DNA from 4 places in the Lysinibacillus sp. NPDC097868 genome. Region 1 is predicted to be linked to each of the others. Evidence: riboswitches for the same ligand, from Rfam matches in the RefSeq annotation. Region 1 holds a riboswitch; each other region holds the start of a gene.

The links. A riboswitch is a leader RNA that binds a small molecule or an ion and turns the genes downstream of it on or off. The one in region 1 is predicted to bind S-adenosylmethionine.
Region 2: another riboswitch for S-adenosylmethionine. It lies ahead of ACIQXJ_RS18010 (O-acetylhomoserine aminocarboxypropyltransferase/cysteine synthase family protein); the one in region 1 lies ahead of ACIQXJ_RS09875 (YezD family protein).
Region 3: another riboswitch for S-adenosylmethionine. It lies ahead of metK (methionine adenosyltransferase); the one in region 1 lies ahead of ACIQXJ_RS09875 (YezD family protein).
Region 4: another riboswitch for S-adenosylmethionine. It lies ahead of ACIQXJ_RS19505 (cyclase family protein); the one in region 1 lies ahead of ACIQXJ_RS09875 (YezD family protein).

What each region holds. Positions count from the first base shown of each region.
Region 1 is NZ_JBIWBS010000001.1:1,994,555-1,997,710, reverse strand. It holds gene ACIQXJ_RS09885 (LysR family transcriptional regulator) at 1-470, shown strand, start outside; gene ACIQXJ_RS09880 (phosphopantothenoylcysteine decarboxylase domain-containing protein) at 568-1,242, shown strand; SAM riboswitch class I at 1,457-1,554, shown strand; gene ACIQXJ_RS09875 (YezD family protein) at 1,628-1,783, shown strand; gene ACIQXJ_RS09870 (flavin reductase family protein) at 1,990-2,478, opposite strand; gene ACIQXJ_RS09865 (hypothetical protein) at 2,834-3,079, shown strand; gene ACIQXJ_RS09860 (hypothetical protein) at 3,094-3,156, shown strand, end outside.
Region 2 is NZ_JBIWBS010000003.1:255,158-258,313, reverse strand. It holds gene scpC (succinyl-CoA:acetate CoA-transferase ScpC) at 1-785, shown strand, start outside; gene ACIQXJ_RS18020 (hypothetical protein) at 821-964, opposite strand; gene ACIQXJ_RS18015 (glycerol-3-phosphate acyltransferase) at 1,000-1,641, opposite strand; SAM riboswitch class I at 1,798-1,911, shown strand; gene ACIQXJ_RS18010 (O-acetylhomoserine aminocarboxypropyltransferase/cysteine synthase family protein) at 2,025-3,156, shown strand, end outside.
Region 3 is NZ_JBIWBS010000001.1:2,908,705-2,911,860, forward strand. It holds gene metK (methionine adenosyltransferase) at 77-1,273, opposite strand; SAM riboswitch class I at 1,529-1,647, opposite strand; gene pckA (phosphoenolpyruvate carboxykinase (ATP)) at 1,850-3,156, shown strand, end outside.
Region 4 is NZ_JBIWBS010000004.1:91,971-95,126, forward strand. It holds gene ACIQXJ_RS19500 (DedA family protein) at 479-1,075, shown strand; gene ACIQXJ_RS19505 (cyclase family protein) at 1,149-1,886, opposite strand; SAM riboswitch class I at 2,166-2,267, opposite strand; gene ACIQXJ_RS19510 (YuzC family spore coat inner layer protein) at 2,377-2,682, opposite strand; gene ACIQXJ_RS19515 (VOC family protein) at 2,957-3,156, shown strand, end outside.

The DNA.
Region 1 (3,156 bases):
TACAAAGTGGTGAAGTTGACGCTGGTTTCCTTAACGGTCAAAAATCGGAGCAATTTCAATTTATCGAATTGGTCCAAGACCCCCTTTTGTGTATAGTTTCTGATCAAAGCTCTCTCTATAATCGTTCAGAAATTGATATTACTGAACTAGAAGACATGCCTTTTATAATGACATCGTATCGAGGAACTAATGATGTAAAAGTAATTTTAGAGCAGTACCATGTTAAACCGAATATTCGATTTGAGCTATCGGAGGAGGTTGGGATTATTTCGATGATTTCACACCATTTAGGCATTACTATTTTACCTCGATTAGTGATTAACCGATTACCGTCCTCATTAAGGGCTATCCCACTAAAGCAAGGTGGTTATCGTACGATAGGGCTAGCGATGAAACATCAAGCCTCACCGGTAACTAAAAAGTTTGCGGAAATTTTAAGTGTGTGGCTAAAAGAACAAAATAAGAAATAGGTTATTTAAGCTTTTTACGTTAAAATAGAACATGTAGATTGCTTATTAATTTGTTATTTTTCAAAAATGATAGTTTGAAAAGAAAAGGTGAGTGTGAGTGGGGACATTACAAGGAAAAACCGTACTCATTACAAGTGGGGGAACACTTGAAAAATGGGATCGTGTGCGAGGGCATACGAATTTATCGAAGGGGTCAATGGGCTGTTATTTGGCTGAAGCAGCTCTAGACGCAGGTGCAGACGTCATCTATATGCATGGCTATTTTGCGCAACTGCCGATTAATCAAGATAAAATGCGTACAGTACGCTTTGAAGGTATTGAAGATTTAAGTGACAAGGTTCGTCATGCTGTACAAAATGAACAAGTAGACATCGTTATTATGGCAGCTGCAGGCTCTGATTGGGTCATTGATAAAGTATACGATCAATCCGGGAATTTAATGGAAGGTGCAGGGAAGATGCCGTCTGACGAGCCCCCTGTTATTCACTTTAAAAAAGCACCAAAAGTGTTAGGGCAAATAAAGGGTTGGCAGCCAAATGTCACTTTAGTAGGATTTAAGCTAGAGGCAACGGACGATGAGGAGTTTTTACTGTCCCGTGCACGTCTTCGTATGAAAACAGCAGATGCACAGTTGATGGTTGCCAATAGTTCACAATCTTTATATGGCGGACAAGAGCCACATTGGATTGTACCCGCACAAGGACAACCTATCAGAGTCATTGGTAAACAAGAAACTGCAAAAGTGTTAATGGAATACTTACAAAACGAATAAAGAGCAGCTGTGTAGAATATATAATTCTGCACAGCTTTTTTATGTTTTGAACATTCATACTAATGCTTTCAAGATCATAAGTTGGATTTCGAGAAATTTTCGAGCAATAAAAATGTACCTTTTTTCGCTATTGTATAGTATTCAACTAGGTTTTATAATATTTATATTGACAATAGGTTTTCTGAATTATAGAATTATTTCCAAGAAACGTAAACTCTTATCGCGAGAGGTCTGGAGGAATGAGGCATAATGAAGTCTCGGCAACTGAGTTAATCGGTGCCAACTCCAGCAAAGTTATCTGAGAGATAAGGGGAGGCATCAAATCGTCTTGATGCGTGGATCTCTTTTATACACAAAAGTATGAAAAAAAGAAGGGGTGTATCGTATGTCTCAACTGTCTAAGATTGATGATAAGAAATTAGAAGTTATTGCGAAGGCTATTCAAAATTTAGAATTTGGTGAAGTGCAAATTACCATTCAAGATGGAGTTATTGTCCAAATTAATCGACTGGAAAAACAAAGATTTCCTCAAAAAAAGTAAAGTTTTAAAAGAAGCAGAGAAATTAACTCGGGACCAAATTTTAAGCTTATTGTCGCCACATAGTGTCCTGAGTTAATGTGCAACATCAATGAACTTGGTTCATGTTCCAATATTGAACGCAAGGGCAGTTTGTTCTAAATATTTTTAACTTACAAACAAGAAAAGTAGGCATCTCAAAATAAAATTTGAAATGCCTACTTTTTATTTTATTCGTAAAAGCTCGTTGGGATTTGACCAATATGCCTACGATGATAAAGCAATGGCTCCTTCTGCGCATTATCAATTTCTAAAATATGACCAATGAAAATCGTATGGTCTCCTGCATCAATTTTTTTAAATGTTTCGCATTGCAGCGTAGCTAAAGTATCATGTAATATTGGCAAACCATGTAAAGAATTAGACCATTTTACTTGCGCAAATCGGTCAGGGATTTTGCTTGAAAATACCGTACATAAATGTGTTTGATCGTTCGCTAAAATATTTACCGCAAATTTGTTCGTATTACTAAAAAGTGGATGCAGCTGCGATTTTTTGTCCAATGACCATAGGATAAGGAGTGGATCTATGGAAACAGATGCAAAGGAATTGACCGTTAAGCCAATCGGTTCATTCACATCATTGTAAGCTGTGACAACTGTGACACCTGTTGGATAATTACCTAAAGCCTGTTTAAAAGCAGTTACTTTGTCCGTCATACAATCACCTCTTATTATTTTATGGAGAAAACAGGTTGTTTGTTCTTACTCATTTTTCTGTTGCTATAAAGGAAAGCCTACAAAATAATCCAGCAACTGTAAAGCGTATATTATTCAGTTGTTATAATATAAAAATTTCTAAAAAGAGAAAGAGATCTTAAATATGGGTATTTGATATAGGTTTTTAAAGAGATACTTATTTTATTTATTGACTATATTAATGACATATGATAGAAATTCCGCAATAATTTATAATTATAATTTTCTGAAAATTTGAATTGTATTTACTTAATAAAAAATGCTTGATTTATTGATTCTTCGCCTATTGAATGAGTTAAGCATTTTCAAATCACATATGTTAACTCGACATCACCCGAAATATTGGGATGGGTCAATAAGGGGAAATCAATCGTTTTATAATCAAAATTTAAGTGTAGATGATGTAAAAAGTATTGCTTTAAATATAGCTAAACAAAATAATACGATATTAGCCAAAAAAGGAACAAATGGTATGTTCAGAGTAGAGGGACAAGTAGATGGTGTTAAATACGTATTAGGGATTAAAGATGGGCATATTAGACAACTATATCCAAAAAACTAATGTGAGGTGAATATATGATGGAAGTAGTAACAATTAATGAATTTGTTGTAAAAAGAATTATCGACGATTTGGAAGAT
Region 2 (3,156 bases), on a different contig from region 1:
TCTTAAGAGAAGAAATTAAAGTAGGTCGTTTAACGACGAGTTTACGCCCACTACAATCAGGTGTAGGTTCAGTGGCAAATGCTGTATTATTAGGTTTCAAAGATTCCGAGTTTGAAAATTTAGAAGTTTATTCGGAAGTACTACAGGATGCTGTATTTGAATTAATGGATGCTGGAAAAGTAAGCTTTGCATCTGCTACTTCTATTACCCTATCTGAAAAAGTAGGAAACCAAGTTTACGGAAATTTTGAAAAATATGCAGATAAATTAGTATTACGACCACAGGAAATTTCTAATCACCCAGAAATTATCCGTCGACTCGGCTTGATCTCTGTAAATACAGCGCTTGAATTAGATATTTACGGGAATGTAAATTCAACTCATGTTTCGGGTACAAAGATGATGAATGGTATTGGAGGTTCTGGAGATTTTGCTCGTAATGCACGATTAGGTATTTTCGTGACAAAATCGTATGCAAAAGGTGGGAAAATTTCTAGTATTGTTCCAATGGTTTCGCATGTAGACCATACTGAACATGATGTGGATGTTATCGTAACGGAGCAGGGCGTTGCAGACTTACGAGGTCTAGCACCTAAAGAGCGTGTCGGTCTAATCATTGAAAACTGTGCGCATCCAGATTATAAGGAGCAATTATGGGCGTACTTCAATGACGCAAATGAAGCAACAGGTGGTCACCATACACCGCATGATTTAGAAAAAGCACTTTCTTGGCATGTGAATTTAGCTAAGAACGGTACAATGCTAGATCCATCATTTGCAAAATAATATATTTAAAAAGTGTTAGATTGACTGCCATCAATCTAACACTTTTTGCTATGCGTTGATGTCCCGTTTGCGGATGCATTCCACGGCACACCGTAAGCCACAACCGTCGCTGTCGCGCTGTCAGTTGCGTCTGACATTTGTGCTGTTTCCGCAGGAGTCACCGCCCTCGCTACCACCAACTAGTGTCCTCGAAGTTATGTCTCATCCTCTTGTTTTATGCTGATTTTTTAAAGGCAGATGTTACTTTCGGTTCTGTTCCATGGAATAGCCTTTTAATATTTTCGATATGCAAGATGAACGCTATGCATAAAAGTAGAATGGAAATGATCGTTGGGCCAATTCCGGGTATCCATAAATAAGTTGCTGTACAAAATACAATATAAAATTCTAACACACCGACGATTAAATAGTTTGTAGCTAAAGATAAAATCACAAATAATATAAGTGCACATAAAGCAATTTTCCAATCGACAGCAAGTAAAATCCCAATAATGGAGGCAGTACCTTTGCCACCTTTGAAGCCCATATGGAATGGGAAGTTATGCCCTAAAATAACACTAGCAGCCATTGTATAGATTAAGAGCCACGTTTGTATTTCAGTGAATTGTGACGCATTAGAAGAAAAGTAGTAGATGGCACAGAGAATAGCACCGACGCCTTTACCAATATCAATCAGTGCCACTAATATGCCGTATTTCCAACCAAGAGAAAGCGTTGCATTTGAGGCACCAGCATTGCCATGACCAGTCTTTTTTAAATCTACACCCGATAGAAATTGTGCCACTTTAGATCCGTGAATACAGCCGATTAAATAACCAATAACAATAATAATAAAAAAAATCATAGCTTTTTCCATAAAAAATGCTCCTTTCATTTTTATTTTTTATATAGTGTATGTGCTCTTATTACGTAAATTAGCAGACAGAAGTTTCAGAAAAAAATAAATTTTACTGTTGACAGAAAAAAAGTCTATGTTTATACTGTGTAACAACGATGGAAATTGAATCACATACTCTTATCAAGAGCGGCGGAGGGATAGGCCCTATGATGCCCGGCAACCAGTGAGTGACGAACTTGCTAAGGTGCTAATTCCTACAGATTCTTACTTGGATCTGGCAGATAAGGGGAGGAAAACTTGCAACCGCAACCCTCTTCTTAACTGAAGAGGGTTTTTGTTTTCTACACATAAATCCTCCTCATCTCCGGTACCATCGTAAAACCATTAAGGAGGAAGAAAATATGTCGAATTTCAAACCAGAAACATTACTATTACACGGTGGTCAAGAGCCAGACCCAGTGACAGGCTCTCGAACTGTACCAGTGTACCGTTCAACAGCTTTCGTATTTAAAGACACTGCTCATGCGCAACGTCTTTTTGCATTAGAAGAAGCGGGCAATATTTACACACGTATTACAAATCCAACTGTAGATGTTTTTGAAAAACGCGTCGCTTTATTGGAAGGCGGTACAGCAGCAGTAGCACTTTCATCAGGTGCAGCAGCTATCGCATTTTCAATTTTAAATCTAGCAAGTGCAGGGGATGAAATCGTAGCAGCAAGCTCTTTATACGGAGGAACATATAACTTATTAGCAAATACACTACCAAACTACGGTATTAAAACAATTTTTGTAGATGAAACAAACCCTGAGAACTTCCGATCTGCGATTAATGAAAACACAAAAGCAGTGTTTGCTGAAATTTACGGCAATCCAAGTTTAAAGGTTTTAGATGTTGAAGCAGTAGCAACGATTGCACATGAAAATGGCTTGCCTTTAATTATTGATAGCACATTTGCTTCACCATATGGCGCAACGCCAATCGACTTCGGTGCAGATATAGTTGTTCACTCAGCGACAAAATGGATTGGCGGTCATGGTACAACTTTAGGTGGCGTAGTTGTAGATGCTGGGAAATTTGATTGGACACAAGGTAGATTCCCTAGATTTACAGAGCCAGACACATCTTATCATGGATTACGATACGGAATTGATACTGCAGCGGCTGCATTTGCCACAAAACTGCGTGTGCAATTACTACGTGATTTTGGCCCAACATTAAGTGCTGATGCTGCCTTTAACTTACTACAAGGTTTAGAAACGCTTCATTTGCGTATTCCTAAACACAATGAAAATGCGTTAGCAGTTGCTGAATATTTACGTAACCACCCATCCGTGGAATATGTAAACTATAATGGATTAGAGGATTTTGCTTCCCATGACTTAGCGAAGAAATACTTGAAAAATGGCTTCGGTTCAGTGCTTACATTTGGCATTAAAGGTGGACGAGAAGCAGGTCGTCAGTTAATAGACAGCGTGAAACTATTCTCACATGTAGCAAACGTTGGAGATGCAAAATCGTTAATTATTCACC
Region 3 (3,156 bases), 910 kb from region 1:
GGGGCCAAGAAGTAGCCCCTTCAATAAAACATTTGCTTATGTTTACCACATATACGAATGCTCTTTACAAACTAGCTTAAAGACTAGCTTTTTCTCTTAATGCATCTGCCTTGTCCGTATTTTCCCAAGGCACATTTAAATCTGTACGACCAAAGTGACCATAAGCAGCCGTTTGTTTGTAAATTGGGCGACGTAAATCTAGCATTTTAATGATGCCTGCTGGACGTAAATCAAATAGTTCGCGAACCCATTTTACGATTTCGCTTTCGCTTACTTTTCCTGTACCAAATGTATCTACTGCGATTGATACTGGTTGTGCTACACCAATGGCATAAGCAAGTTGGACTTCAGCACGTTCTGCTAAACCAGCAGCAACAATATTTTTTGCCACATAACGAGCAGCATATGCAGCAGAACGGTCTACTTTTGTAGCATCCTTACCAGAGAATGCGCCACCCCCATGACGTGCATAGCCACCGTATGTATCAACGATGATTTTACGTCCAGTAAGTCCAGCATCTCCTTTAGGTCCACCAATAACAAAACGACCTGTTGGGTTGATGAAATATTTCGTTTGAGCATCTAATAACTCACTAGGTACTACTGGTGCTATTACTAACTCTTTTAAGTCTGATTGAATTTGCTCAAGTGACGCTTCTTCGTCATGCTGTGTTGAAATAACAATAGTATCGACACGAACTGGGATGTTGTGTTCATCATACTCAATTGTCACCTGTGTTTTACCGTCCGGACGTAAATATGCTAGCTCCCCTGATTTACGTACTTCTGTTAAACGACGAGCTAATTTATGCGCTAAACTAATTGGTAAAGGCATTAACTCGGGTGTTTCGTTACAAGCGTAACCGAACATTAATCCTTGGTCACCTGCACCAATAGCTTCAATATCTGCATCAGTCATAGAACCTTCACGCGCTTCTAATGCTTGGTCTACACCTTGGGCAATATCTGGTGATTGTTCACCAATTGCTACTAGTACTGCTAAGTTTTCAGCATCAAAGCCATATTTGCCACGTGTATAGCCGATTTCTGCTACTGTATCACGCACAATACCTTTAATATCTACATAAGTAGAAGTAGTGATTTCTCCTGCTACTAATACTAGCCCTGTTGTTACAGTTGTTTCACACGCTACACGTGCATTTGGATCTTCTTTTAAAATAGCATCTAAAATGGCATCCGAAATTTGATCACAAATTTTGTCTGGATGTCCTTCTGTTACACTCTCTGATGTAAACAATCGACGGTTTGTCATTTGATTTTCCTCCTATTACTCTTACAAATAGCATTTGCGAAATTAATACGGTACTCATTACCCATGTCAAGTTCGCTCCTGAAGGATAGAACTTTCAAGCCGTTGTTGCTTTTAACATGAGGATTTCGAAAGATCCGTCATTATAATAAGGAAAGAATTGTATATACTTACCTTTACATTCATTATGAAAATAAAAAAAATCCTTTTCTCACGTATTTTACATGAGGAAAGGAATAATGACTTCGTAACCTTTCACTCTTATCGTTCAAGGGTTTTTCCCTTGCATCAGGTTGGCACCAGCGCATGTCGTGAAATAGTTCATGCAGGTTGCCGGGTTTCACAGGGCCTGACCCTCCACCAGCTCGGGATAAGAGTATCCGTTCAATTCCTCATCTTACGTAAAAGGTCGAACGTTGTCAATTATTTTATGACTTTTTATTGAAAGTTATTTAAAACACGAAAATAATTTTTGAATTAGTATAGATTATTAAAGCAATTGTGTTATACTATTTTTGAAATTAAGAAAAACTCCCTCAAACTCAAGGGAATACTATAAAAAAGGATGGTATTTAATCGATGAATTCAGTAGAAATTGCAAACGAACTGAAGGAATTATTAAACGGCGGGAACATTAACGTTCAACTTTCAGTACCACAATTAGCGGAAAAAGCTACATCTCGTGGTGAGGCTATGTTAACAGTAGATGGCGCAGTTCGTGCAGAAACTGGCAAATACACTGGTCGTTCACCTAAAGATAAATATACGGTAGAAGAAGAAAGCACAAAAGATAAAATTGACTGGGGTAAAGTAAACCAACCAATTTCTTCGGAAGTGTTCGATAACTTATATGTAAAAGTAGTTAAATACTTAAAAGAACGTGACGAATTATTCGTATTCAACGGTTTTGCTGGTGCTGACAAAGATTCACAATTAAGCATCCAAGTAATCAATGAATATGCTTGGCATAATCTTTTCGCCCATCAATTATTTATCCGTCCAACACAAGAAGAATTAGCTTCTCATGTTGCTGACTTCACAGTTATCTCAGCTCCTAACTTTAAAGCAGATCCAGCTATCGATGGTACATCTTCTGAAACATTCATTATTGTATCACTTGAAAAGAAAATCATCCTAATCGGTGGTACTGAATATGCTGGTGAAATGAAAAAATCTATTTTCGGTATTATGAACTACCTATTACCACAACAAGGCATCTTATCAATGCACTGTTCAGCAAACGTAGGTGAAGCTGGCGATGTGGCATTATTCTTCGGTTTATCTGGTACTGGTAAAACAACTTTATCAGCTGACCCTGACCGCAAATTAATCGGTGACGATGAGCACGGCTGGTCTGACAACGGCGTATTCAATATTGAAGGTGGTTGCTATGCAAAAACAATTAACCTTTCTGCTGAAAAAGAACCTGAAATCTATAACGCAATCCGCTTCGGTTCTGTACTAGAAAACGTAGCTGTAGATCCTGAAACTCGTGTTTGTGATTACGATGATGTTTCATTAACAGAAAATACACGTGTTGCTTACCCTATCCAATATATTGAAAATATTGTTGATCCATCTGTTGCAGGTCATCCAAAAACAATCGTTTTCTTAACTGCTGATGCATTTGGTGTATTACCTCCAATCAGTAAATTAACAAAAGAACAAGCAATGTATCACTTCCTAAGTGGTTTCACATCTAAACTTGCAGGTACTGAACGTGGTGTAACAGAGCCAGAGCCAGTATTCTCTACATGCTTCGGTTCTCCTTTCCTTCCACTTCCAGCAACTGTTTATGCTGAAATGTTAGGTCAAAAAATCGATGAGCATGGCGCACAAGTATTCTTAGTAAACACTGGCTGGACTGGTGGCGAATACGGTACAGG
Region 4 (3,156 bases), on a different contig from region 1:
TTGTTGTCTATTTAAAGATTATTAGTCTACATTAGCTAGCTATAGATGGCTTTTTGCCATAGTATGTGCACAGTATTGATTATATTTTGTTGGATAGACAGGAATGTTATTAGATTGTATGAATAAATTATAGATAATGATTGTGGTAGATGTTCTAGTTGCCATTGTCGTAAGTATTGTTTTTTTAGTCAGCACATCAGTCACTAATGAAATAAGGCGTTTTGACTTGAGCTACAGTAAGGGATATGGAATCATCATAAATAGAAATTAGCGCTGAAAGAGATACGTAGATACGGTAGAGAGGGTTTTTTGTGAAAACTGAATTTAACAAAAATAAAGTTGTGATGATTGTACAATATTGATATACATGCAATAATGATTAAACCTATGCAAAAGTGATTGTTGGAAATAATTGACTTTAAGAGGCTTATGTTAAGCTAAGGTAATGGGAAAATTAAGGCTTTAGGTGGGGTAAAAAATGGTGCATCACGTGCAATCTCTTATTGAACATTACGGGTATTTTGGGATTATTCTTATACTAGTTGGAGGGATTGTCGGGCTGCCACTTCCTGACGAAATTTTTTTAACCTATGTAGGGTATAATGTTTATCGAGAAAATTTAGAGCATATTCCTGCATTAATAAGTGCTGCGGTGGGAGCTGCAGGAGGCATCACTCTCAGCTACTTTGTTGGTCGTCGATTCGGTTTGCCGTTATTACAAAAATATGGGCCGAAAATTCATATAACTGCAAAAAAAATTGAGTTTACGAAAAAATTGTTTGAAAAGATAGGGCCTGTACTATTATTAATTGGATACTTTATACCTGGCGTTCGTCATCTTACAGCATATATTGCAGCAATTAATAATTATCCTTATAAAAAGTTTGCTGTTTATGCGTATGCAGGTGCAATCGTATGGACTTTCACATTTATTACTTTAGGGAAAGTGCTAGGAAATAAGTGGCGTTTTGTTGGTATGTATTTATCTCAATACAGCCTATTCGCAATATTGTTATTTATAATACTAATGCTGATTGTGTACTATTTATTTAAAAAAAGAAATACTATTAAATGAATACAGCCTGTTAAAAGTAGGTCTGCTACAAATGTTTATAATGGCATTTGAGGCAGACCATTTTTGTATAGAATTAAGGCAAAATCGCAAATGAACGTACAGGGAATCCAGATGCTTTTTCAGGCTTTGGCACAATATTGAAAATGACTGCTCCTTTTGCTGGTAGCTTATCTAAATTCGTCATTAGTTCAATTTGATATGTATCCTGATCTAGTACAAAGTATTCGCCATCCAGCGTACCGTTTTTACGGAAATCTGCCGCTGAATCTGTATCGAACGTTTCGTGACCAATTGCATTGATATTTCGTTCTGTAAATAAAAACTGCAACGCTTCTAATCCCCAACCTGGAATATGGTTATGACCGTCTTTATCTTTATTATTAAACAAATCCTTATCTGGCCAACGTTTACTCCAATCAGTTCGCAGTGCAACAAATGTACCTGCTTCAATTTCTCCATATTCTGCTTCGAAATCTAAAATATCTTGTACACGTAACGTGAAGTCATTGTCCAATTCAGCTTCCTTAGACTTATCAATAACAATTAGCGGTAGGACAAGTTCTTTTAATTCTAATTCGTCTAAGTAGCGTGTATCTGAAACAAAGTGGATAGGTGGATCGATATGTGTTCCATATTGCCCGGGAAACGTAAATTGTTGAGCAAGGAAGCCGTCATTATGCGAAAATAGCGTTTCAAATTTGGCATCTTCAAACATAAAGAAATGAGGCGAGTTAGGTCCGAATGTGTGTGTTAAGTCGACCCATTGCTTAGATTTTAATAGCTGCAATGCTTGTAAAAGTTCATTTGTCATTTTTATTCCCTGCTTTCTTTATGATAAGTGGTGAATCAATTTCATCATTAAATACGAACATTGAAGAAAAAAATATGATTATTCCCATCATTACGCTAAAGGCGGATGCTTTTTGCAGGCAGGCACCGAGCCGCATGGGTCGCCGCCTTCCGCTTCCGCTCCATTCAAATGTTCGTGATTTCTCTTATAAAAACTATTATGAAATTAACTCTTGTTTAAAATAAAATAAAAAAAGAGCCCTACTTGTAGAAGAGGACCCTCGTGTAACTGAAGTCAGTCTCCTCATCTTTTTGCGAAGTTCGCAAATTGGAATTAGCACCATGCCTAAGACTGGTTGCTGAGACTTCATAGGGCCAATCCCTCCATCTCTCTTGATAAGAAAAATATATGAATTTTCAGAAATAGTAATACCAAATACTTTAGCATAATTATAAATAGTTTACAAGTTCTATAGGATTGCACGGTTATAAAAAATAAGAAGCCTTCTTTATCACCAATATAAAATTACCGCTATACTACAGCACCCACCTTCTGATAATACAATTCGAATATTATCTGGCGTATATTTCGCTTCAAACTTCGCCGTAACGCCCGCTGAAGAAATGAGTTTTTGCACTTCATCTTGCTTGGAAAGCTGTGCGGCATTCTTAAGATCATGTGCAAATTGATCAGACCCTTCAATTTTCTCTGTCAGTAATTGGGCCTGCTGCATAATTGGCTGAATTTGTTTGGCAGATGTCTTCAACTTCAATGTATTAATAGGCGGGTACGGATTAGGGTTTGGAGATGTGGGCATCGCAAGTTGTCCCGGCAAATGATGCGGTAAAGGCGAATTAGAAATGCCCCAATTTGGATAATGATTTACATAAACATAATACGGATAAGGATTGTAATACAGCAGAATTCCTCCAATCCATAGCTAATATCTTAGTGTATCTTATGTAGCAGCATTATGTTTTGTGTTGAGGGTCATCTTTTATATGGAGCGTGTACCATGGTCGTGGAGATAAAGGGAAATTAACTAAAATAGTAGAATAAGTAATAGATAATGTAGAAAAGGGGCAGATGGGATGAATCGTTTAAATTTAATTACATTGGGTGTAAAAAATATGGTAGAATCGTTGGCATTTTATCGTGATGGCCTTGGGTTTGAAGTAGTCGTCTATGGGGATGAAACAAATCCAGATGTTATTTTTTTCAATAATGCAGGAACAAAAATATCTTTATTCCCAATTGAGCGCTTAGTAAAGGATATTGATGAAGCGAATCC